3 regions of the Sorangium sp. So ce1153 genome follow, and region 1 is predicted to be linked to each of the others. Evidence: riboswitches for the same ligand, from Rfam matches in the RefSeq annotation. Region 1 holds a riboswitch; each other region holds the start of a gene.

Region 1 (7,409 bases):
CCTGTACACGCCGGAGGAGATCTACACGACCGACGTGATCGGCACCCGCGTGGTCATGAGCGCCGCGCGCCGCCACGGCGTCGAGCGCGCCGTGCACATCTCCTCCACGGCTGTCTACGGCATCCCCGACCACCATCCGCTCTGCGAGGACGACCGGCTCGACGGCGTGGGCCCGTACGGGCAGGCCAAGATCCAGGCCGAGCTCGTGTGCCTGGAGGAGCGCGGCCGGGGGCTCGTGGTGCCCATCATCCGGCCCAAGTCCTTCATCGGCCCGGAGCGGCTCGGGGTCTTCGCCCTGCTCTACGACTGGGCGCTCGACGGCAAGGGCTTCCCCATGATCGGCAACGGCAAGAACCGCTACCAGCTCCTCGACGTGGCCGATCTCTGCGAGGCGATCACCCTGTGCATGACGAAGGACGCGTCGGTCGCCAACGACACCTTCAACATCGGCGCGAAGGACTTCACCACCATGGGAGAGGACTACCAGGCGGTGCTCGACGCCGCGGGCAAGGGCAAGAAGATCGTGCCCTTCCCGGCGGCGCCGGCGGTGCTCGGCCTGCGCGCGCTCGAGGCGATGGGCGTATCGCCGCTCTACAAGTGGGTCTACGAGACGGCGTCGAAGGACTCGTTCGTGTCGATCGAGAAGGCCGAGCGGGTGCTCGGCTACACCCCGAGGTATTCGAACAAGGACGCGCTGGTGCGCAACCTCGAGTGGTACCGGGCGCACCGGAGCGAGTTCGAGAGCCGCTCGGGCGTGACCCACCGCGTGCCCTGGAAGCAGGGCGCGATCGGCCTGTTGAAGGCGTTCTTCTGAGCCAGCCGGGGCCGAGAAAGCGAAGGTTTCGACTTGCGCGCAGAGACCCTGGAGACGAGCGCCGGGCGAGTGATTCGCGACGTCTGGCCTGCGATCTCACAGGGTCTCGAGGCGCGGCGCTTACACTGGATCGTCGAGGTGATGCTATGGATCAGGAGCGAGGGTTGCGGTCGCGCATCGAGCGCGCAGGAGCGAAGGTCGCGAGCCGGCTGGGCTGGGCTTCGCGGGGTCATGGCGGCAGGACACCGGCGCCCGCCGCGCCGCTCGATGACGAGGAGGAGGCGCTCGACGGCTGGGGCTTCAAGGACACGCGCTTCGTCGTGAAGCCGGACGGCCAGGTGACCCTCACGGGACGCCGCTACAACCTCAGCGGGCTCGATCTACCGAAGTTGCTGCCGTGGCTGTCGGGCATTCTTCAGGCGCCGCTCGCCTATGACAACCGCAACGCGCCCCACTATCCGCCCGCGGTTCCCGCCGCGCGGCGCGACGAGGCGCTGCTCGAGGCGCTGCGCGGCTTCCTCCGCGACGATCAGGTGAGCGACGAGCCGCTGGTCCGGCTACGGCATGGCCACGGCCACACCGGGGCCGAGATCTGGGCGATTCGCTACGGTCGGCTCCCCCGCGTGCCCGATCTCGTCGTTTTCCCCGAGGCACACGCCGAGGTGGAGCGCCTCGTCGAGGTGGCGCAGGCGCGCGGGGCCTGCCTCGTCCCCTTCGGCGGCGGTACCAACGTCACCGACGCCCTGCGCTTGCCTGTCGACGAAGCGCGCGTCGTCGTCGTGCTGGACATGCGCCGTATGAACAAGCTGCGCTGGGTGGACCCGGTGAACCGCACGGCGTGCATCGAGGCGGGCGCCACCGGCCGGCATATCGCCGCCGAGCTGGCCAAGCACGGGCTGACGCTCGGACACGAGCCCGACAGCGCGGAGTTCTCGACGCTCGGCGGGTGGATCGCCACGAACGCCAGCGGGATGAAGAAGAACCGCTACGGCAATGTCGAGGACATCGTGCTCGATGTCACGGCAGTGACGGCCCGAGGCGTGATTGAACGTCCCGCCGTGGGCCCGCGCGAGAGCGTCGGCGTGAACCCGAAGACCTTCCTGTTCGGGAGCGAGGGGAACCTCGGCATCATCACCAGCGCGGTGGTCAAGGTCTGGCCCCTGCCCGAGGTGCAGCGCTACGCGAGCGTGATCTTCCCGGACCTCGAGCGCGGCTTCAAGTTCCTCTACGACCTGCAACAGAGCGGCGCCGTTCCCGCGAGCGTGCGCGTGATGGACAACACCCAGTTCCACTTCGGACAGGCGCTGAAGCCGGCCTCGAAGGGCCTCGCCGCACGGCTCAAGAGCCGAGCAGAGGCGCTCGTGGTGACGCGGATCAAGGGCTTCGATCCGCACAAGATGTGCGTGGCGACGGTGGTCTTCGAAGGCACGGCCGCGGAGGTCGCCTTCCAGGAGCGGACGCTCGGGGATATCGCGGCGCGCCATGGTGGCCTCCAGGGAGGCGCCGCCAACGGAGAGCGTGGCTACCAGCTCACTTTCGGCATCGCGTACATCCGCGATCTGGCGTTCGAGCACTGGGCCATTGCGGAGAGCTTCGAGACGAGCGTGCCATGGTCGCGCGCGCTCGAGCTCTACGAGCGGGTCAAGCGCCGCGTGGAGCTCGAGCACGAGCGCCGCAGGCTACCCGGACGACCCTTCTTCACCGGTCGGCTCACGCAGGTCTATTCGACTGGCGTCGCGATGTACTTCTATCTCGGTTTCTACGCGAAGGGCGTCGCCGATCCCGTCGCGGAGTATGCCGCCCTCGAGCACGCGGCGCGTGAGGAGATCCTCGCCTCCGGCGGCACGCTCTCGCACCACCACGGTGTGGGGAAGATCCGGCAGGACTTCCTCGACGTGGTGTACTCCGAGGGCGCGCGGACGGTCGTCCGCGAGGTCAAGCGCGCGCTCGATCCGGACAACCTCTTCGGCGCCTCGAACCACGGCGTGCGCGGCGCAGTGGCGCTGGCCGGCGAGACGGAGCAGGCGCCGTGACCGCGCAGCCGTTCGGCGCGGCGGAGATCCTGTGATCGGCGGACATCTCGCTTGACCTGCGCCCCGCACCGCAATATGTAGTGCCCTATGTTGGTGCCTCGGGCTTCGGCCCGGGGCTCAAAAGGGAACCCGGTGTGAATCCGGGGCTGCCCCGCAGCGGTAAGCGAGAACGATCTCCACGACGAGCACTGGCCCTCGGGCTGGGAAGCGGTGGACCGTAGGAAGCCGGCGAGAGCCGGAGCGCTCGCAAGCCCGAAGACCTGCCAACATCCAGCGTCGGGGAGACATCCCGCGCCGGTTTGACCTGGAAGCCTCGAGGGAGGCGGGGAGGTCCGAGCTGGCGCAGACCCTCGCGCCTGTCCCGGTTCCGACCCGTTCCCCGCGCTTTCTTCTCAGTCGCCCGCGGGGGCGAGGGGTCGGTCCGATGATCAATTCCGAAGGTTCAGCGCCGCTGCGCTTCGCGGCTGGCTCCGTGGTGCGCTCCGCTCTCGCGTCGCGCGGTCGGGCGTCCCCACGAGCGCAGCGGGCGAAGAGAGGCTTCGTATCGAGCCATTCCGGTCGAAGATCGACAGGACGCCGTCGTCCCGCATGTCGTCGCGACAACGCGTGACCACGCGCGCTCCGTCGCGCTCCGGAGACAGCTCAGCTGTCGAGCGCGACGCGGGTGCGCAGGCGCGCGTCCTCTCCTTCACGGCAGTAGGGTTCACATCGAAAGAGGCCTCATGCGCACTTCTGCATCTCTCGTCGCCGCAGCGTTCCTCCTGCTCTCACCGCCGGCGTTCGCGGACGCCTTCGACGAGTACGCGGGGAACACGTCGTATACGTTCAACCTCCCCGCCATCGCCGACGGGTGGTCCGTGGCCCTGGACGGGTTCCCCACGACACTAGAGGAGATCGACGGCTACGAGCTGGCCGGTCGGCTCCTCGTCGCCAACGATCAGACCTTGTACCTCCAGAAGAACTATGGATCGAGCGTCTACGTGCCTGTCGCGACGCTGAGCGACGGGCCGATGGATCCGAGCTTCCTCGCCATCTCGCCGGACGGCAGCACGATCGCGCTCGGCGTCGGCTACGGGGCGCCGCTGCTGGTGTTCCCGAGCTCGATCCTCAGCATCACCTCGCCGCCCGACCTGCTCAGCCACGTGGACGTGATCGAGCTCGACGTCGAGTACTACGACGGAGCCTGGTACGGGAACGACGCGCTCGTCGTCAACGGCGGCTGGAACGGCCCGGGCGGCTACGCGAGCGGCGTCTACGCCCTGGATCTGACGGCGTCGCCGATCGCGGAGATCCCGCTGATCACGAGCATTCCCGGCGCCTCCGGGGGGATCGCGGTGGACTCCGAGGGCAACCTCGTCACCGGGATCGGCTACAAGACCTCGCCCAACCGGACGGGCGAGCTCCGGATCTGGGCGGCGGCCGACATCCAGGACGTCATCGACGGCACCTCGAGCGCTTACGCATACGGCGGCAGCGAGGGCTCGCTCCTGGCGAGCAACGTGCTGAGCGCGGCGGCGCTCGGCTTCGACGAGGACGACACCCTGCACGTGGGCGGCGGAGACGCGTTCGGCGTCGGCGGCGCCAGCGAGAACGGCTATGCCGCGCTCATCCGCGCCAGCGTCGTCGCGAGCGTCGTCGGGGGCAGCCAGACGCCGGTGAACGAGGCGAGCTCGTCGCAGTACCTCGAGCTCGTACCCGACGCCTGCGAGGACGACGGCGCGACGTCGCCCATCGCGTTCGTCGGCCACACGAGCGCCCTGGCGATCGCCTGGAACCCGTCGGGGGACGAGTACTCGTCGCCCGCGGGGCAGTGCTACTCGGCCGGGAGCGCCTCGGATTATTGGGAGATCGGGGTGACACCGAAGGTGACGCTGTACTTCCCCGACGGCGCGCCGGACGCCGACAGCGACGGCGTGCCCGACGGCGCGGACAACGCCTACCTGACGGCGAACGCGAACCAGCGAGACACCAACGGCGACGGCTTCGGGAACATCGCGGACGCGGATCTCGACAATGACGGCGACGTGGACACGGGCGATTACAGCATCCTGATGGCGGCGTGGAACACCCAGCTGGGCAACCCCGGGTACAACCAGCACGCCGACTTCAACGGCGATGGGAACATCAACACCGCCGATTACAACATCTATCTCGCGCGGTACGGCACGTCGGCGCCGTTCTACTGAGCAGCACGCGGGCCGCGCGCCGCGTCGGAGCCGTTCCGACGCGGCGCGCGGCCGCTTTCGGAGGTCTCATGATGTATCGTATCGCGCGCGCAGGCGCGCTCCTGTCGTTGCTCACGATCATCGCCTGTTCCTCGGAGGACTCCCCTTCCGGGAGCGGGTCCGGGGGAGCGGGCGGAACGGCCGCGCAGGGCTCCGGCGGCGCGGCAGGTCAGGGAGGGGCCGCTGGATCGGGCGGCGGGGCGACCACGTCGTCGAGCGACGCCGGGAGCGGCGCGGGCGGCGCGGCGACCACCAGCGGCTCGGGCGGCGCAGGCGGCGACGGCGGCGCGGGCGGGAGCGGCGCGGGCGGAGGGGCGACCACGGGCGGCGCTGGGGGCGACGGCGGCGCTGCGACCACGGGCGGCGCTGGGGGCGACGGCGGCGCGGGCGGGAGCGGCACTGGCGACGCGGCGACGACGGGCGGCGCTGGGGGCGACGGCGGCGCTGCGACCACGGGCGGCGGCGCTGGGGGCGACGGCGGCGCGGGCGGCGCGGTGACCACGGACGGCGCCGGGGGCGACGGCGGCGCGGGCGGCGCTGCGACCACGGGCGGCGCAGGGGGCGACGGCGGCGCGGGCGGCGCGGGGGGCGGCGGCGAGGCGTGCACGGGCTTCGAGACGGTGTTCGCCTCCGAGGTCGTGACCCACCTCTTCGGGCCAGGTCCGAGCTATGGACAGGACAAGTTCCCGGAGATCGCCTTCGGACCTCCCAGGGGCGGCGGTTGCTGCGGGGGCTCGACCGACGTGGTGTCTCTCGGCAACGGCGGCACCGTCACATTCGGCTTCTCCGGCAACCTCATCGTCGACGGGCCAGGCCCGGACTTCATCGTGTTCGAGAACGCGTTCGAGACCAGCCCGACGACCGTCTTCGCCGAGCTCGCGACCGTCGAGGTGAGCCAGAACGGCGTCGACTGGATAGCCTTTCCATGCACGGCCACGGCGGCCCCCTACGGCTCCTGCGCCGGCTGGCACCCCGTGCTGGCGAACTCCAAGACGAACTCCATCGATTCGACCGACCCCGAGGTCGCCGGCGGCGACGCATTCGACCTCGCCGACCTCGACCTCCGCTTCGCGCGCTACGTGCGAATCACGGATCGTCCGGACTTGACCGGAGCGACAGGCGTCTTCGATCTCGACGCCGTGGCGATAGCGAACGCATCCTGCCCCCAGGGCCGGTGATTCGGCCGATCCATCTCGGCAGCGCCCTCGCTCGCTCGCCCGGCCCGCAGCTCACGCCGTCGATCGGGCGGAGGCTCCAGCTACCCGCACATGCGCGGGCGCCGAGGGTCATCGACCGGCGCGGGCTCGGGCGGCACGCCCGCGAAGCGCGCGCGCAGGTCCATCCAGAGCGCGAGCCTCGACCAGTCCGGCTCCTTGACGGGCTTCGTGCGCTCCGGATTGAGCCACGGGTTCGGGAAGAACACCGTCATCATCTGCTCGTTTCGACCGTTCCAGAGCCTCAATCCCCAGCTCCTCGCCCGTCCATCCGCGTCGCGGTCGCGGTAGAACGCGGCCCGCGCGCACTGCCGCCATCGCGCGAGCTCCGGGGGCGTCGGCCGCGCCTTCGTTCCCTTGTGGTCGCCGACGCAGAGGTGGAAGTGCCACGCGCCCGGCTCGTCCGGCCCGATCGTGAAGTAGCCGTCGAGGTAGCCGACCCGGGGCTTGCTCGCGAACCGGAGCTCGAACACGGCGCCCTGGAGGCACGGGCCGAAATCGATGTCGCTCCAGTGGTCCTCGAACAGGACCCTCACCAGCTCACGATACGTCGCCTCCGCCAGCGGCACATCGAAGTACTCCGTCGTGGTCCCGTCAAGGTTGCGCTCGGTCGAGCGTTCAGCCGCGTCGTCGCTCATCTTGTCCATCTCCAGCTTGGCAGCGTTGCAAACGGGTCACTCGCCGCCCGCGCGCGCTTCGCCCAGCGCCGGGGGAGCGCCATGGACGGCCTCTCGAACGGCCAGGGCGGCGTCGAGCATCGATGGCCCCGGATCGCCGAGGAGCGCGTCATCGAGCTCGACCACGCCGCCGGGCGCGCTGCAGGCGCGGAGCCGGTCGAGACCGGCCTGGCCGCACAAGATCTTCCGCATCCCCGTGTTCGTCACCAGGACATCGGGATCGAGCGTCAGGACCTGCTCCGGCGTGTACTCCGGCCAGTCGCGGTGCACGGCCGCTGCCGCGTCGATCAGCCCTGCCGAGGCGAGCACGTCGTGGTAGCTGGTGCCCGCCGTGCCTCCGAAGAGGCGGCCGCCGTAACCGCTCAGGTACATGCCGCGACGGCGCTGCCGGGGCTGGATATCGGCGGCCACCGCGGCCATGCCCTGCACGAGGGCCGTCGCGAGCC
Region 2 (7,409 bases), 4.4 Mb from region 1:
ATAGAACTGGACGTGGAGCGCCTCTTCGTAGAGCTGCCGCGACAGGTACATCCGCGCCTCCGGGGCGTTGATGTGCCTGTACAGGTTGAGCACGAGGTTGTTCGCCACGATCGAATCCCCCGTGGCGAAGAACGCGACGAGGCGCTGCACGAGGTGGCGCTCCGCGCCGGTCATCCTCCTCAGGTCGCCCACGTCCGTGGAGAAATCGACCTCCTCCACGGTCCACGTGTTCCTGATGGCGGCGCGGTACATCTCGAAGAAGGCCGGATAGGCCATCGGGCGCAGCGTGAGGCAATGACCCGGATCGAGCAGGCGCGCGGGGCGGCTCACGCGGCTCACTGGCAGGCCTCGCACGCTTCGGGGTTCTCGAGCGCGCACGCCACGTCCGCGGCCGCCTTCGCCCCCGCGGGCGCCGGCGCCGCCGTCCACCCGCCGCCTTCGCGGGGGCCGGCGTCGCCCGCGGGGGTCCGGTCCGGGGTCGCATCCACGGTGGCCTTGGCGATGCGCGTCGCGGGGCGCGACCGGAGGTAATAGGTCGTCTTGAGCCCCTTCTTCCACGCGTGGAAATACATGCTCGAGAGCTGACCGATGGTGGGGTTCTCGACGAAGAGGTTGAGCGACTGGCTCTGATCGATGAAGGCGCCGCGCTCCGCGGCCATGTCGATGAGCGAGCGCATCGGGATCTCCCACGCGGTCCGGTACACGGCGCGGACCTCCTCCGGCAGCTCGTCGAGCCCCTGGACCGAGCCCTCCGCGAGCTTGAGCCGGGCGCGCACCGCGTCGTTCCAGGCGCCGAGCCGCTTGAGCTCCGCGACGAGGTAGCGGTTCATCTGCAGGAAGTCGCCCGAGAGCGTCTCGCGCTTGAACAGGTTCGACACCTGCGGCTCGATGCACTCGTAGCAGCCTGCGATGGACGCGATCGTGGCGGTCGGCGCGATCGCGACGAGCAGCGAGTTCCGCAGCCCTCCGGCGCGGACGCGCGCGCGGAGCGCCTCCCAGCGCGCCGTGTCCTCCGGCACCACGCCCCACGCGTCGAACTGGAGCTCGCCGCGCGCGGCGCGCGTCTCGTCGAACGCCGGGTGGCGCCCCTTCTCGGCGGCGAGGTCCGCGGACGTCGAGAGCGCGTGGTAATACACCTCCTCGGAGATCCGCCGCGAGAGCTCCCGCGCGGCCTCGGCGTCGAAGGGCAGGCGCATCTGGAAGAACACGTCTTGCAGGCCCATGAGCCCGAGCCCCACCGGCCGCCAGCGGAGGTTCGAGCGCCTCGTGGAATCGATGGGGTAGTAGTTGAGGTCGATGACGCGATCGAGCTGGCGGACCGCCGTCCGCACCGTGCGCGCGAGCTTGTCGAAATCGAACAGGATCGTGCCGGCAGCGCTTTTCCCTGTGTGGCGCGCGAGGTTGATCGAGCCCAGGTTGCAGACGGCCGCCTCGTCCTTCGAGGTCACCTCGACGATCTCGGTGCAGAGGTTCGAGAGGTGCACGGTCCGGCCCGGCAACGCCGTCTGGTTGCAGGCGCGGTTCGCCTTGTCCTTGAACGTCATCCAGCCGTTGCCGGTCTGCGCGAGCGTCCGCATCATCCGCGCGTAGAGCTCGCGCGCCTTCATCGTCTTCTTCGCGAGTCCCGCCTCCTCGGCCTGGGCATAACGGCGCTCGAACTCGTCGCCGTGGAGATCGGGGAGGTCGCGCACCTCCTTGGGGTCGAACAGGCTCCATTCGCCGTCCGCCTCGACCCGCTTCATGAACAGGTCCGGGACCCAGTTCGCGAGGTTCAGGTTGTGCGTGCGCGCGGCCTCGTCGCCCGTGCTGTCGCGCAGCGCGAGGAACTCCTCGACGTCGGCGTGCCACGGCTCGAGGTAGACGCAGCAGGCGCCCTTGCGCTTGCCGCCCTGGTTCACGGCCGCGACCGACGCGTCGAGCGTCTTGAGCCACGGCACGATGCCGCTGGAATGCCCGTTGGTGCTCTCGATGAGCGAGCCGCGCGACCGCACGCGGTGGTAGGCGAGCCCGATGCCACCCGAAAACTTCGAGAGCATCGCGACATCGGTGTAGCGCTGGTAAATGGTCTCGAGGTGGTCCTCGGGCGAGTCGAGCAGGAAGCAGCTCGAGAGCTGCTCGTGGCTCGTCCCGGCGTTGAACATCGTGGGCGAGCTCGGGAGGTAATCGAGCGACGAGAACAGGTGATAGAGCTCGACGGCCTGCGCCGCCGTCTCGGACAGCGCGCAGGCGATTCGGAGGAAGAACTGCTGCGGCGACTCGAGGACGAGGCGCGTCTCGGGGTGCTTGAGGAGGTAGCGATCGTAGAGGGTGCGCAGGCCGAAGTACTCGAGCTCGTGGTCCCGCCCCGGCTCGATCGCGTCGTTCAGCTTGCGGGCGTTCTGCGCGACGAAGCCGTGGAGCCGCTCGTTGATGAGGCCGAGCCGCCGCCCGGCGGCGACGGACTGGGAGAAGGCGTGGATCTCCTGGTTGCGGACCTCCTTGTCGATATAGGTGGCGAGCAGGCGCGCCGCGAGCTTCGCGTACTGCGGCTCCTCGGCGATGAGCGACGCCGCCGTCTGGATGGAGAGCTGGTCGAGCTCGCGCGTGGTCGCGCCGTCGTAGAGGCCGCTGATGGTCTTGGTGGCGACGCGGAGCGCGTCCACGTCGGCCAGGGCCGCGCAAGAGCGGCTCACCGCCCGGACGATCTTGTTGACGTCGACAGGCTCGCTCGACCCGTTGCGCTTCTTCACCCGCATCGTCGTGTGCGGGAGCGCCTCCTCCGCGCCTCCGCTCCTCGCGCTCCGCTGCCGCAACGGCGCCGCGCCGTTGCTCGTCGTCCCTGTGTCGCTCAGCATGGCAATCCTCCTCGTCGAGCTTCGTTCGGAGCGGTACCGGACCGCTCGCGTCGAGACCGCGAGAGCGAAGAGGCCAGCCGATGTGCGCGAGCGCGCGAGGCTCTCCAGGAGAGCCCTTCGGACCGACCGCTCGCCCCCGCGGGCGAAAGGAAGACAACGCGGGAGGGGGTCGGAACCGGGACAAGCGCAAGAGTCTGCGCCAGCTCGGACCTACCGCCCTCCCACGAGGCTTCCAGGTCAAACCGGCGCGGGATGTCTCCCCGACGCTGGATGTTGGCAGGTCTTCGGGCTCGCGAGCGCTCCGGCTCTCGCCGGCTTCCTACGGTCCACCGCTTCCCAGCCCGAGGGCCAGTGCTCGTCGTGGAGATCGTTCTCGCTTACCGCTGCGGGGCAGCCCCGGATTCACACCGGGTTCCCTTTTGAGCCCCGGGCCGAAGCCCGAGGCACCAACATGAGCCACTACATATTGCGGTGCGGGAGTCCGGTCAAGCGAGATGTTGGGGTGCCGGGCGAGCGGAGCGACAACCGCGCCCTGGCGCGATCACGATAAGGAGGGATGCGGTCATGCGTCGCGCTCCCGGAGCTCGTCGTCGAGGCGCTCATCGTACTCGTCGCGAGCTGCCGCCGGGAGGGCGACGCTGGACGGAGCTGGCTGCGCGTCGCTGCGCCTCCACGAGCGCAGCAGGGCGAAGATACCGAGGAAGGCCACCGCGATGCCGAGCATCAAGCCCAGGGCGACCTTGCCGAGGACGCCGGACGAAGGCGCCGCACGGAGGCGGTCGCCATAGCGCGCGACGAGGTCCTGCTCGATGACGTCGGCCGCCTCCCCCCGACGGAGACGCGCGCGGATCTCGCGACGAAGATCGCGCGCCACCTCCGATTCGTGGACATCGAGCGTCTGATCCCAGCAACAAGGCGCGAGCAGACGCGCTGCGAGCGCCCTCTCGCCGGGCGCCGGGGTCGAGTCGACGAGCTCGGCCGCGGCCTCGCTGGGCGTCGCGGGCTCGGCCCTGCCGCTGATACTGAGCGCCACGCCAGCGACGGCGGCGGCCAGCGCCGCCGCGCGGCGCCAGCGCGAGCTCCGCATCGATCGGACACGCAGGGGCGAGCTCACCTCGCGCGCGCCGTGAAGGGAACGGGGCGCGTCATTCGCAGACCCGCCGTGCGCTCTCTGGATCATGGCGAAACAGGCTAGCGCCGCCGGCCGCCAAGGCCCTGCGACACGATGTCGCGCTCGTCGTCACGCGGCCATGTGCGCGCCGAATGAAGGGTTACGGCTGCATTGTTCGACGAGGTGCGACACCGTGACGCATTGCCCGGCCTCCCCCGCTCCACTTGATGTCGCGCGCATGCCGCAGGAGGCCACCTGATGTCGCGCGCATGCCGCACGAGGTCCTCTCCTCCTCGCGCGTCCGGCGTGGTCACGTGGAGCAGAAAGAGAAAGGCGTGAGGTGCAAGTCCTCGGCGAGGGAGGCGCTCGTGCACTACGTCCTGCGACCCCTGATCGCTCAGGAGATCCCTCCGTCGAAAGGAGGAGGCTCGGAACTTGCTTACGCCAGAGTTCGAGGATAATCTTGGGCTCGTGGGCCGCCCCGCGCACTCGCCGCTGACGACTCAAACCTTGGACCTGCAGGACTCCCCGGACCGCCCGGAAACCTGCTCCTATCTCCTCGTAATCGACGCGTCGTCGTCGTACCGGCGCGCCCTCCCCCACGACGGTGTGCTCATCTTGGGGCGCAGCGACGAGGCCGACGTCAGGATCGACACCACCGCGGTCTCTCGGCGGCACGCCAAGCTCATCGCCTCTGGCGGCGAGATCGGGATCACCGATCTCGGCAGTCACAATGGGACGCTCGTCAATGGCGAGCGCATCGAAGGCTCGCGTGCGCTCGGCTCAGGCGACGTCGTCACCATCGGCGACGCCACGCTGATCCTCCGGCGCGAGCTGCCGTCCAGGGGCAGCGCTCTCGTCGACATGGGCCGGCTGCGCCGGCGCGTCGAGGAGGAGCTCGAGCGCGCCGCGGACTTCGCGCGACCGTTCGGCCTGGCAGTCGTATCAATCGGCTCAGTCCCGGATCGCGCGGCGCTCATGCAGCGGGCGCTCTCGGCGCTCCGCCTCGTGGACATCGTCGCCTGGGATGGCCTCTCTCACATGGCTATCGGATTTCCCGACCTCGGCGGAGACGCGGCGCGCAGCGCGGCGCTCGACGTGATCGAGGCAATCGCGCCGCTGGCGCCCGAGGCGCGCGGCGGACTGGCTTCCTACCCGTTCGACGGCGGCGACACAGAGACACTCCTCGCGGGTGCGCGCACGGCCGCGGCGGTCGCCGCCCCGGGGGCGATCGCCTCTGCCTCGGAGACCGCCGTTCGGCACGTTATCGGCGGGCGTGCCATCGTGGTCGCCGACGCGGCCATGATCCGGCTCTTCGAGCTGATCCGGCGCCTCGCGGCGAGCGATCTGCCCGTTCTCGTCCTCGGCGAGACCGGGGCCGGCAAAGAGAACGCCGCCGCAGCCGTGCACCACTGGTCTGCGCGGGCTCCCAAGCCGCTCGTCACGCTCAACTGCGCAGCCCTCCCCGAGACGCTCGTGGAGAGTGAGCTCTTCGGCTACGAGAGGGGCGCATTTTCGGAAGCGCGGGCGCCGAAGGCAGGCTTGCTGGAGCGAGCGCACGGCGGCACCGTCTTCCTCGACGAGGTCGGCGAGCTGCCCCTCGGCGTGCAGGCCAAGCTGCTCCGCGCGCTCGAAGCGAAGCGGATCACGCGCCTCGGCGACGTACGCGAGCGCGATGTGGACATCCGCATCGTCGCTGCCACGAACCGCAATCTGGAGGCTGAGGTCGGCGCCGGCCGTTTCCGTCAAGACTTGCTCTTCCGGCTGAGCGTCGGCGTCGTGGAGCTGCCCCCGCTGCGGCACAGGCGGCGTGAGCTGCCGATCTTGGCTCGCCTCTTCCTCGCCGAGGCGTCCGCCCGGACCGGGCAGCCCGCGCTCGATCTTTCGGAAGCCACGCTCGCCGCGCTCTTCGCGCACCCGTTCCCCGGCAACGTACGCGAGCTCAAGAACGCCATGGAGTACGCCGCCGCCACGGCGGACGGCCCCGTGATCGAGCCGTGGAATCTGCCCGAGCGCATCGCCGGCGTCGATGTCCGATCGCGGCCCGCGCCGGACGCTTCGGCGCCGCCGGCCGCTGCTCCCTCGCGCTTCCGGCCCGTCGCCGAGGAGCTCCGAGATCTCGAGTGCACGCGCATGCGTCAGGCGCTCGACGCTGCGGACGGGATCCAGACACGGGCTGCGGCACTCCTCGGGATGCCTATCCGCACCTTCACGTCCAAGCTCAAGCAATACGGCATCTCCGCGCGGGCGGGGAAGCGGTCCACGTGAGGGCGAAAGCCGCTCCAAAACGATCTCCGGAAGCTTCTCGCGCGGGCGGGCCGGCCCTCGACGTCGATGGCCTCCGTGCGGGAGCTCTCCTTCCATCGCACGGGCGGAGCCCCATGCGTTACCAGGGGTACCGCGCTTCATCAGGGCCGCCGGTCCGTTTGTAGCAGCTGCCAGAGTCGCTGAGACCGCAGTCGCACGACTCCACGGCGAAGCATCTGTCGACGGAGGGAGCCCAGTCCGCGAGGATTCATCCGTAGATGCCACGGATGTCCTCCGCCCGGCAACAGCCGGGAGCCTCGAGCAAGGCACAGGTATCCGAGGATCGTGGCACCCGCTGCATTCCGAATCGTGTTCCACCGTCATGCTCGATGACGGGTGAGCTGTCCGGACCGTGCGGAGATCCGCAGACTCCGGGTGGGGCGGGGCAACCCCGGACGACGTACAGGACGCGTGCGCCGTAGCTTTCGTGAGACCTTGCGGAGAGCGCCGCCTCCCCCAGGTCGACGCCGACCTCGGACGGGATGGATGTCCGTGCTTCCCGCTCGGATTTCGGGACGATCGATATCGGTATGTCCAGCACAGAAATATTGTGCTCTCTACGAGCTCACCAGCGTCATGCCTCCCGCCGCTGGCAGCCAATCGAGGAGCGCAGCCCAAGGTTGGCGCGGGAAGGGACACTGTACATTCGACTTCAGCGCTCGGGCGCGATATCTCTGTGCGCAAGGTGAGCCGGTGTACATGACGGGTGGTGGGGGTACATCGCCGCCGGAGGAGATTGAGGAGTACCGGCTCGTCCGACGGCTGGGCCGGGGAGGGATGGGGGTCGTCTATCTCGCCGAAGATCGGCTGCTTGCGCGGCTCGTGGCCATCAAGCTCATCGACGTGCCCTCGCCGGGCGAGGCGGCCCGCGCGCGTTTCTTCGTCGAGGCGCGCGCGATCGCCCGGCTGTCGCACCCCAACGTGGTCTCCGTCTATCGCGTCGGGGACGTGCGCGGTCGCCCATTCCTCGTGTCCGAGTACGTGCGCGGGCGAAATCTCGCCGAGCTCGACAAACCGGTCGATCCGCGGCAAGCGCTCGCCATCGCCGTCGAGCTCGCCCGCGGTCTCGCGGCCGCGCACCGCCGCGGCGTGCTCCACCGCGACATCAAGCCGGCCAACGCAATGATCGGAGAGGACGGGACGGTCAAGCTCCTCGA
Region 3 (7,409 bases), 2.5 Mb from region 1:
GCAGGCACCGCGATGTCGAACGTGGAGGGTTCCGCGTCGTTCAGACGCTTCAGGAGGAGCAGGACGGCGATCGTCAACCGATGCTGCCCGCTTGGACCGAGCGCGTGCCGGAGGAGTTTGTCTGCCTCCAGCAGGCAGCCCACGATCTGTTCCTTCGTAAGCCGACCTTCTCGCGCTCCGCTCCCCAGGCTGAGCTTGGACGCCGTTGCCCGCTGTGTACCCACGTGAACAAGCGCCGCTCTCTCAGGGGAGCGGTCCTCGAGCAGACGCGCGATGAAGAGGGCCTTGTCACGCCCCCGAACGTCAAGACCGAGCGCGCGGCACAGCTCTTTCAGCTCATCGATGCGCAGAGCGCGCAGCAGCTCGTCGAGCTGCAGCCCTGGCGCCGAGAGCATCGCGTCGATGATCGCGTCCTTCTTCCGCCGGTCGGGCAGGTCGACCCCGAAGCGATCGGCCAGGGCAGCGAGCTCGGCCCGGGGCAGCAGCAGCAAGACGTCGCGGGGCGTCGGCATGGCTGCGCGAACGATACACGCGCGTACCGCCGGTCGCGAGCCTGCCTCCTGCCGCCGCCGCTTCCGTAGCGAACGTCATCCCCTCGCCGCCTCGCGCACGCCACGGCCACGCGCTCGGCCACGCGGGCTCGAGCGTGGCATCCCCTCACCGCCAGTACAGCGTCGCCCGCCCCATCGCCGTGAACGGCCACCCCGGCGAGTAGTGGATGCCGGTGACCGCGGCCGGCTCGTACGGCAGCCGCGACTCGCTCGCGAACTGGACCTCGCGCCACGTCGCGTCGAAGAGGTTCTGAACGTCCACGGCCACCTCGACGTCCTTCCACCGGAGCCCCGCGTTCGCGTCGACGACCGTGAACCCCTCGGCCGTCAGCGACGCGTCCTCGGTCGCGGGCCGCGCGCCGATCGACTTGACCCGGAGCGCCGCGAACGGCGTGAACGCGCCGAACGTCGGCCGGACGCCGACCCCCGCGGTCAGCGTCCGGGTCGGCGCGAGGGCCACCGCGCTCCCGTTGCCCGCGTTCGCCCGGAAGCGCGCGCGGGTGAAGGTCGCGTCGGCGTCGGCGAAGAGCCAGCTCCCGAGCCGGTAGCGCCCGCCGATCTCCAGGCCGTAGCGCCGCGTCTGCCCCGACGGCTCGGTCGCGCCCGCGTCGCCGCTCCAGACGAGCTCCGAGTCGAGATCGAGGAGGAACCCCGCCGCGCTCAGCGTCAGGCCGCGGAGCGGCGTGGCCCTCGCGCCGACCTCGTAGCCCGTCGCGGGGGTGATGAGCGTCGCCGCCCCCTCGCGCAGCACCACGCCCTGGGCGTCGTTCGAGTGGAAGCCCCGCCCGTAGTGGGCGAAGAGATCGAGCGCCGCCACGGGCGAGACGATCGCCGTGAGCTTCGGGAAGAGCTGCATCTGCCCCCGGAAGCCGCTCGACCTGTTCCCTGTCGCGCCCAGGTCCTCGCGCCGGTCGTCCACGTTGACGTCGATCCACTGCCCGCGCACCCCGGCCACGAAGCGGAGCCAGCGCCGGATCCGGGCGTCCTCCTCGATGAAGACGCCGATCTGGCCCTCGTCGACGTGGGCCCTGCCGCGCTCCTCGAGCCGCTCGCGCGCCTCGTCGTGGTGGAGGGACTTGTCGATCGCGTCGGCGCGGATCTGCGCGCCGAGCGACGTCGTGAGCTTCACCCCGCGGTGCTCGAGCTGCTTGCGGAGCCGGAGCTCGGCGCCTCCGACGATGCGGTCGTCGTTCTGCTCGATCTGATCGCCGTGGACCGGGTCCTCGCTGAAGAACGTGAAGTTCGAGTACAGCGTGAGGCGGTAGCGGACGAGGTAGGCCAGCGCGCTCAGTTCGGCGTCCCGCCACGCGGTCGAGTACGCGAGGGACGCCATGTGCCGCTGGGTGGCCCCGCCCTCGGTCGGGTCGACCGAGCCGAAGTGATCGATGCACGGCTGTCCGTAGGCGGACGGCGGCGGGTTCAGCTGGCCCTGCTCGCCCTCGCCGCACACGGCGCGCGCGGGGATCTGGCCGGAGCCGTGCCAGGTCGATCCGTAGGACATCCACGTCATCTGGATCTTCCCGGTGGGGCTCAGGTCGTGCGTCGCCCTCAGGTACACGTTGAAGCGCTTGAGCCGCTCCGGGCTGAGGAAGGGCCCGTCGTTCCGGTAGACCTCCGCCGCGGCGACCGCGCGCCAGGCGTCGCCGAGATCCGGCGAGGCGACCACGAGGCCGCGCACGATCCCGTACTGCCCGAGGCTGAGCTGCGCGTGGCTCTCGTCGAGCTTCTCGGCGAAGCGGAAGTTCACGGCGCCCGCGGTGCCGAAGTCGCCGATGCTCGCGTAATAAGGCCCCTTGTAGCCGTCGAGCCCGGTCACGAGCTCCGGGATCACGAAGTAGAGATCGGTGAAGCCGTGCCCGTGGCCGTGGCTGACCATGTTGACGGGCACGCCGTCGACGAAGAAGGCGACGTCGGTCCCGTGGTCCGCGTCGAAGCCGCGGAGGAAGTACTGGTTGGCCTTGCCGCCGCCGGCGTGCTGCACGGCGAAGAGCCCCGGGACCGCCTCGACGATGTCGCCCGGCCGGAGCCTCGGCCTGAGCTCGAGCTCGCGATGCCCGATCGAGACGCGCGAGGCGGCCTCGCTCGCCGGCTTCTCCGCCTGGATCGTGACCTCGATCGCGCCGCCGTCGGCGCTCGCCCCCGCGCCGTCCGCGAGCGCCTTCGCGCCGCCGCCGTCCGCGAGCGCCCCCGCGCTGCCGTCCACGGGCGCCTCCACGCCGCCCGCGACCACCGTGCCGGAGGCGCGCTGCGAGGTGTCCTCCTTGCGCTCGGACGGGGCAGCTCCCGGTGCGGCGGCCGGCACCTCCGGCGCCTCGACCTCGGCGCGCGCGAGCCGCGCGACGGTCAGCGAGATCGATAGTGCGGCGAGCAGGTGGCGTGAGAGGCGGTGTCCGTTGCGCTTCGTGATCGTCTCGCGCGGCATGCGCGTCCTCCTTGTGCTGGCATCGCGCAGAGCGGCTCAAGGCCGCTCGCGCCGAGCGCCGCGCGGAGGGATGGCTGTCCAGCGGCGGCGATGCCCTGGACCGACCTCTCGCCCCCGCGGGCTACCGGGAGGCAGCGAGGGGGCGGGTCGGACTCCGGGACGCGCGCAGACGCTGCGACGGCACGGACCTCACCGCCTCCCTCGAGGCTCCCAGGTCGAACCGGCGCCAGATGTCTCCCCGTCGCCGGGCGCTGGCAGGTCTTCGGGCTTGCGAGCTTCTCGGCCTGGCCGACTTCCTACTGTCCACCGCTTCCCAGCCCTCTCGGGCCAGTGCTCGTCGTGGAGGTCGTTCTCGCTTACCGCTGCGGGGCAGCCCCGGATTCTCACCGGGTTCCCTATTGAGCCTGGGCAAGGGCCCAGGCACCAGCACGGCGCGCACCCTATGGCGGCGCTCGATCGCCTGTCAACCGTCGTCCCGTCGAGCCCGGCGCCAGCGAGCGGCTGCCGCGAGATCGGCGGCCGGACGTTCGACCTCTGGCGAGGATGGGCTCGCTCCTCCGTGGGTCGCGTGCTACACGGCCGCCGCCGTATATGCCGCGTAATGATCTCCGCAACATCGCCATCGTCGCCCACGTCGACCACGGGAAGACGACGCTCGTCGATCACATGCTCCGCCAGTCGGGCGCCTTCCGAGAGAACGAGGTCGTGGCCGAGCGGGTCATGGACTCGAACGACCTCGAGCGCGAGCGCGGCATCACCATCCTCGCGAAGAACACCAGCATCCGGTACCGCGGGGTCAAGATCAACATCGTCGACACGCCCGGCCACTCCGACTTCGGCGGCGAGGTCGAGCGCACGCTGATGATGGCCGACGGGGCGCTGCTCCTCGTCGACGCCGCCGAGGGCCCGCTGCCGCAGACGCGCTTCGTGCTCTCGAAGTGCCTCCAGCGCGGCTTCCCGGTCATCGTCGTCATCAACAAGATCGACCGCAGCGACGCGCGCGCCCACGAGGTGCTCTCCGAGGTGTTCGACCTCTTCTGCGACCTCGAGGCGAGCGACCCGCAGCAGGACTTCGCGACGCTCTACGCCGTCGCGAAGCTCGGCCAGGCGAAGCGCGAGCTCGAGCACGAGGCCACGAACCTGGAGCCGCTCTTCGAGACCATCCTCGAGCGGGTCCCGGCGCCCTCGGGCGACCCGGACGGGCCGCTCCAGGTCATCGTCTGCAACACGACGCACGACGACTACGTGGGCCGGCTCGCCGTCGGCCGCGTGGTCCGCGGCACGGCCCGGTCCGGCGCCGACGTCGCGCTCCTCGGCGAGGACGGGCAGTCGCGCGGCTACGTGAAGATGCTCTACGCCTACGAGGGGCTGAAGCGGGTCGCGGTCGAGAGCGCCGTCGCGGGCGAGGTGGTCGCGATCGCCGGGCTCGAGTCGGTCACGATCGGCGACACGATCGCGGATCCGGCGCATCCCGAGGCGCTGCCGCGGATCGTGGTCGAGGAGCCGACGATCAAGATGAAGATCGGCGTGAACACGTCGACGTTCGCCGGCAAGAGCAAGCAGTCGAAGTACCTGACGAGCCGCCACCTGAAGGAGCGGCTCGAGCGCGAGGCGATGAAGAACCTCGCGATCCGGGTCGAGCCGACCGAGGTGCCGGACACCTTCGTGGTGCTCGGGCGCGGCGAGCTCCAGCTCGCGATCCTGGTCGAGACGATGCGGCGCGAGGGGTACGAGATGCAGCTCTCGAACCCCGAGGTGGTGACGCGCGAGATCAACGGCGAGGTGATGGAGCCGGTCGAGCTCGTGGTCGTGGACGTGCCGGACACCTACGTCGGCATCGTCACCGAGCGGCTCAGCGGCCGGCGCGGCCGGATGGTGAAGATGACGAACCCCGGCTTCGGGCGCGCCCGCCTCGAGTTCCGGGTGCCGTCGCGCGGGCTCATCGGCTTCCGCGGCGAGTTCCTGACGGCGACGCGCGGCACGGGCCTGCTCAACACGATGTTCGACGGCTGGGCGCCCTGGGGCGGCCCGATGATGCGCCGCCCGACCGGGGCCATCGTCGCCGACCGCGCCGGCGTGGCGACCCCGTACGCGCTGCACCACCTGCAGCCGCGCGGGATGTTCTTCATCGTCCCCGGCGTCGAGGTCTACGAGGGGATGATCATCGGCGAGCACAACCGGCCGAACGACACCGACGTCAACGTGATCAAGGAGAAGAAGCTCTCCAACGTGCGCAACCACGGCAAGGACGAGAACGTCCTCCTGGCCAGCCCGCGGCTGCTCACGATCGAGACGGCGATGGAGTGGATCGACGGCGACGAGCTCGTCGAGGTCACGCCCGACGCGGTGCGCGTCCGCAAGAAGGTGCTCGCGTGCAACCGCCGCGAGCGCCGCGAGGACGCGATCGAGCAGTCGCAGGCCGTGGAGTGAGTCGCGGGCGCGCGCGGGCGCGCACGGGCTCGACGGGGGCGCGCGCCCCTGCCCTGCCCGCCCCGGTGTAGTATCGCCGCATGAGAACGACGCTGGTTTCAGCGGGCCTGGCCTCGCTCGTGGCGCTCGCGGGGGCGAGCGCCTGCGGCGGGAACGTCGTCGTCGACGGGTCGCCCGGGAGCACCGAGGGCTCCGGGGGCGCGGGCGTCACGTCGAGCGCGGGCGCGGGCGCGGCGCCAGGCGCGAGCGTGGGCCCGCAGACGTCGAGCGCGAGCGGCGCGCCAGACGTGAGCGCGGGCCCGCAGTCGTCGAGCGCGAGCGGCGCGGACCCGATCGACGCGCAGATGGCCTCGTGCGGCGCCTTCTGCGCGCTCTTCGACCGAGCGTGCCCGGAGAACGGCTGTCGCGAGGCCTGCGCGGAGCTGCTCACGGCGCCGCGCCCCTGCAACGCGCTGACCGCGCCGTACTTCGACTGCATGAGCACCGGCATCCAGATCGCGTCGACGACGTCCTGCCAGCAGATCGCGCGGTGGCTCGACCCGCTCTTCGAGTGCCTGGGCTCCAGCGCGTCCGCGTGCGAGACGCCGTTCAGGGAGGTCTGCACCGAGGCCTTCGAGGAGCACCGGGCGTGTCAGCTCAACGGCGGCCCGTAGCGGGCGCGCGCGTCACCTGATCCCCCGAGTTGGCGCGTCGGGCAGCAGGGCGCGCCGCAGCGACGCGAGGGCGTCGGCGATGAACGCGACGAGCGCCTTCACGCGCGGCACCGCGCGCGCTTCCCGGTGCACCCCGAGCCACAGCGCGCGCTCGGGCGGCGGCGAGGGCGGCGCGAGGAGGCGCAGGCCCGCCGTCGCGTCGCCCAGGTAGCGCGGCAGGCAGACGAGCCCGACCCCGGCGGCGCCCATGGTCGCCTGGGCCTCGCGGCCGTTGGTGCGGGCGGCCACGCGGGCCTGCGCGGCGACGGCGCGCAGCCACGGCAGATCGGCGACGGCGGGCGGCTCGTCGCTGCTCATCGTGACGAGGGCGTGGCCCTCGCACTGCCGGCCGAAGTCCGGCGGGCCGCGCTCGGCGAGGTAGGCCTCCGACGCGTAGAGGCCGAACCCGATGCGGGCGACCTCGCGCTGGAAGACCTCGTGGTGCTCGAACGCCGCGGGGCGAAGGGCGATGTCGGCTTCTCGACGCGGCAGGCTCAGCCAGCGCGCGTCGGCGACGAGATCGACGGAGATGGCGGGGTGACGCGCGAGGAACGGGGCGAGCAGGGGCCCGAGGACGCGGACGGCGAGCCACTCGGACGCGGTGACGCGCAGGTGTCCTTTCAGGCCGGCGTCGCGCCCTGCGACGGCGAGCTCGGCGGCGAGCGCGCCCTGCTCCATGCGCTCGGCGTGCCCGAGCACGCCCTCGCCGGCGGCCGAGAGCGCGAACCCGGACGGCGAGCGCAGGAAGAGCTTCGCCCCGAGGCGCCGCTCGAACGCCTCGATGCGCCGCCCGACCGTCGGCTGCGTGACCTTCAGCGCGCGCGCGGCGGCGGAGAGGTTGCCGTGCCGCGCGACGGCGAGGAAGTAGCGCAGGTCGTCCCAGTCGAGCATGGCTCCGGCGCGCGGGGCGCTGCTGCTGGAGCGCGCTCCGCGCCATGCGAGGGTGCATGGCGAGTATACGGCGATGGCGGATCCCCGGGCAACGGGGGAGCGTGCACGCTCTGCGGCGATGTCGCGCGCTCGTGCGCCTGCGCGCTCGTGCATTCCACGTCGGACCACCTGCTCGAGGAAAAGCATGCTTTCGAATCGCCGTGAGTTTCTCGACCTCGTCGCCGGGACCGCCGCGACAGGCCTCCTCGGCTCGGCCCCGCTGGCCATGACCGCCTCGTGCGCTGCGGAGCGCGGGCCGGCGCCGCCGCGGCCTGCAGCGCGCCGGAGGATCAGGGCAGTCGCCTTCGACGCCTTTGCCGTCCTCGATCCGCGGCCGATCACCGCGCTCGCGGAGGAGCTCTCGCCGGGCAAGGGCGCGCTGCT

What was found. A riboswitch is a leader RNA that binds a small molecule or an ion and turns the genes downstream of it on or off. The one in region 1 is predicted to bind cobalamin.
Region 2: linked by a shared signal. The riboswitch ahead of WME85_RS00780 (ribonucleoside-diphosphate reductase subunit alpha) and the one ahead of WME85_RS16355 (dockerin type I domain-containing protein) in region 1 are both predicted to bind cobalamin.
Region 3: linked by a shared signal. The riboswitch ahead of WME85_RS07350 (TonB-dependent receptor) and the one ahead of WME85_RS16355 (dockerin type I domain-containing protein) in region 1 are both predicted to bind cobalamin.

What each region holds. Positions count from the first base shown of each region.
Region 1 is NZ_CP150361.1:4,566,268-4,573,676, reverse strand. Features, by position in the region: gene WME85_RS16365 (NAD-dependent epimerase/dehydratase family protein) at 1-814, shown strand, start outside; gene WME85_RS16360 (FAD-binding oxidoreductase) at 961-2,847, shown strand; cobalamin riboswitch at 2,922-3,129, shown strand; gene WME85_RS16355 (dockerin type I domain-containing protein) at 3,570-5,033, shown strand; gene WME85_RS16350 (hypothetical protein) at 5,102-6,250, shown strand; gene WME85_RS16345 (DUF7676 family protein) at 6,331-6,924, opposite strand; gene WME85_RS16340 (ABC transporter substrate-binding protein) at 6,961-7,409, opposite strand, start outside.
Region 2 is NZ_CP150361.1:212,468-219,876, reverse strand. Features, by position in the region: gene WME85_RS00785 (ribonucleotide-diphosphate reductase subunit beta) at 1-276, opposite strand, end outside; gene WME85_RS00780 (ribonucleoside-diphosphate reductase subunit alpha) at 336-2,834, opposite strand; cobalamin riboswitch at 3,093-3,300, opposite strand; gene WME85_RS00775 (cytochrome c-type biogenesis protein) at 3,397-3,921, opposite strand; gene WME85_RS00770 (sigma 54-interacting transcriptional regulator) at 4,456-6,213, shown strand; gene WME85_RS00765 (nSTAND1 domain-containing NTPase) at 6,952-7,409, shown strand, end outside.
Region 3 is NZ_CP150361.1:2,057,099-2,064,507, reverse strand. Features, by position in the region: gene WME85_RS07355 (hypothetical protein) at 1-581, shown strand, start outside; gene WME85_RS07350 (TonB-dependent receptor) at 658-2,973, opposite strand; cobalamin riboswitch at 3,210-3,416, opposite strand; gene typA (translational GTPase TypA) at 3,517-5,403, shown strand; gene WME85_RS07340 (hypothetical protein) at 5,484-6,056, shown strand; gene WME85_RS07335 (LysR family transcriptional regulator) at 6,069-6,986, opposite strand; gene WME85_RS07330 (haloacid dehalogenase type II) at 7,171-7,409, shown strand, end outside.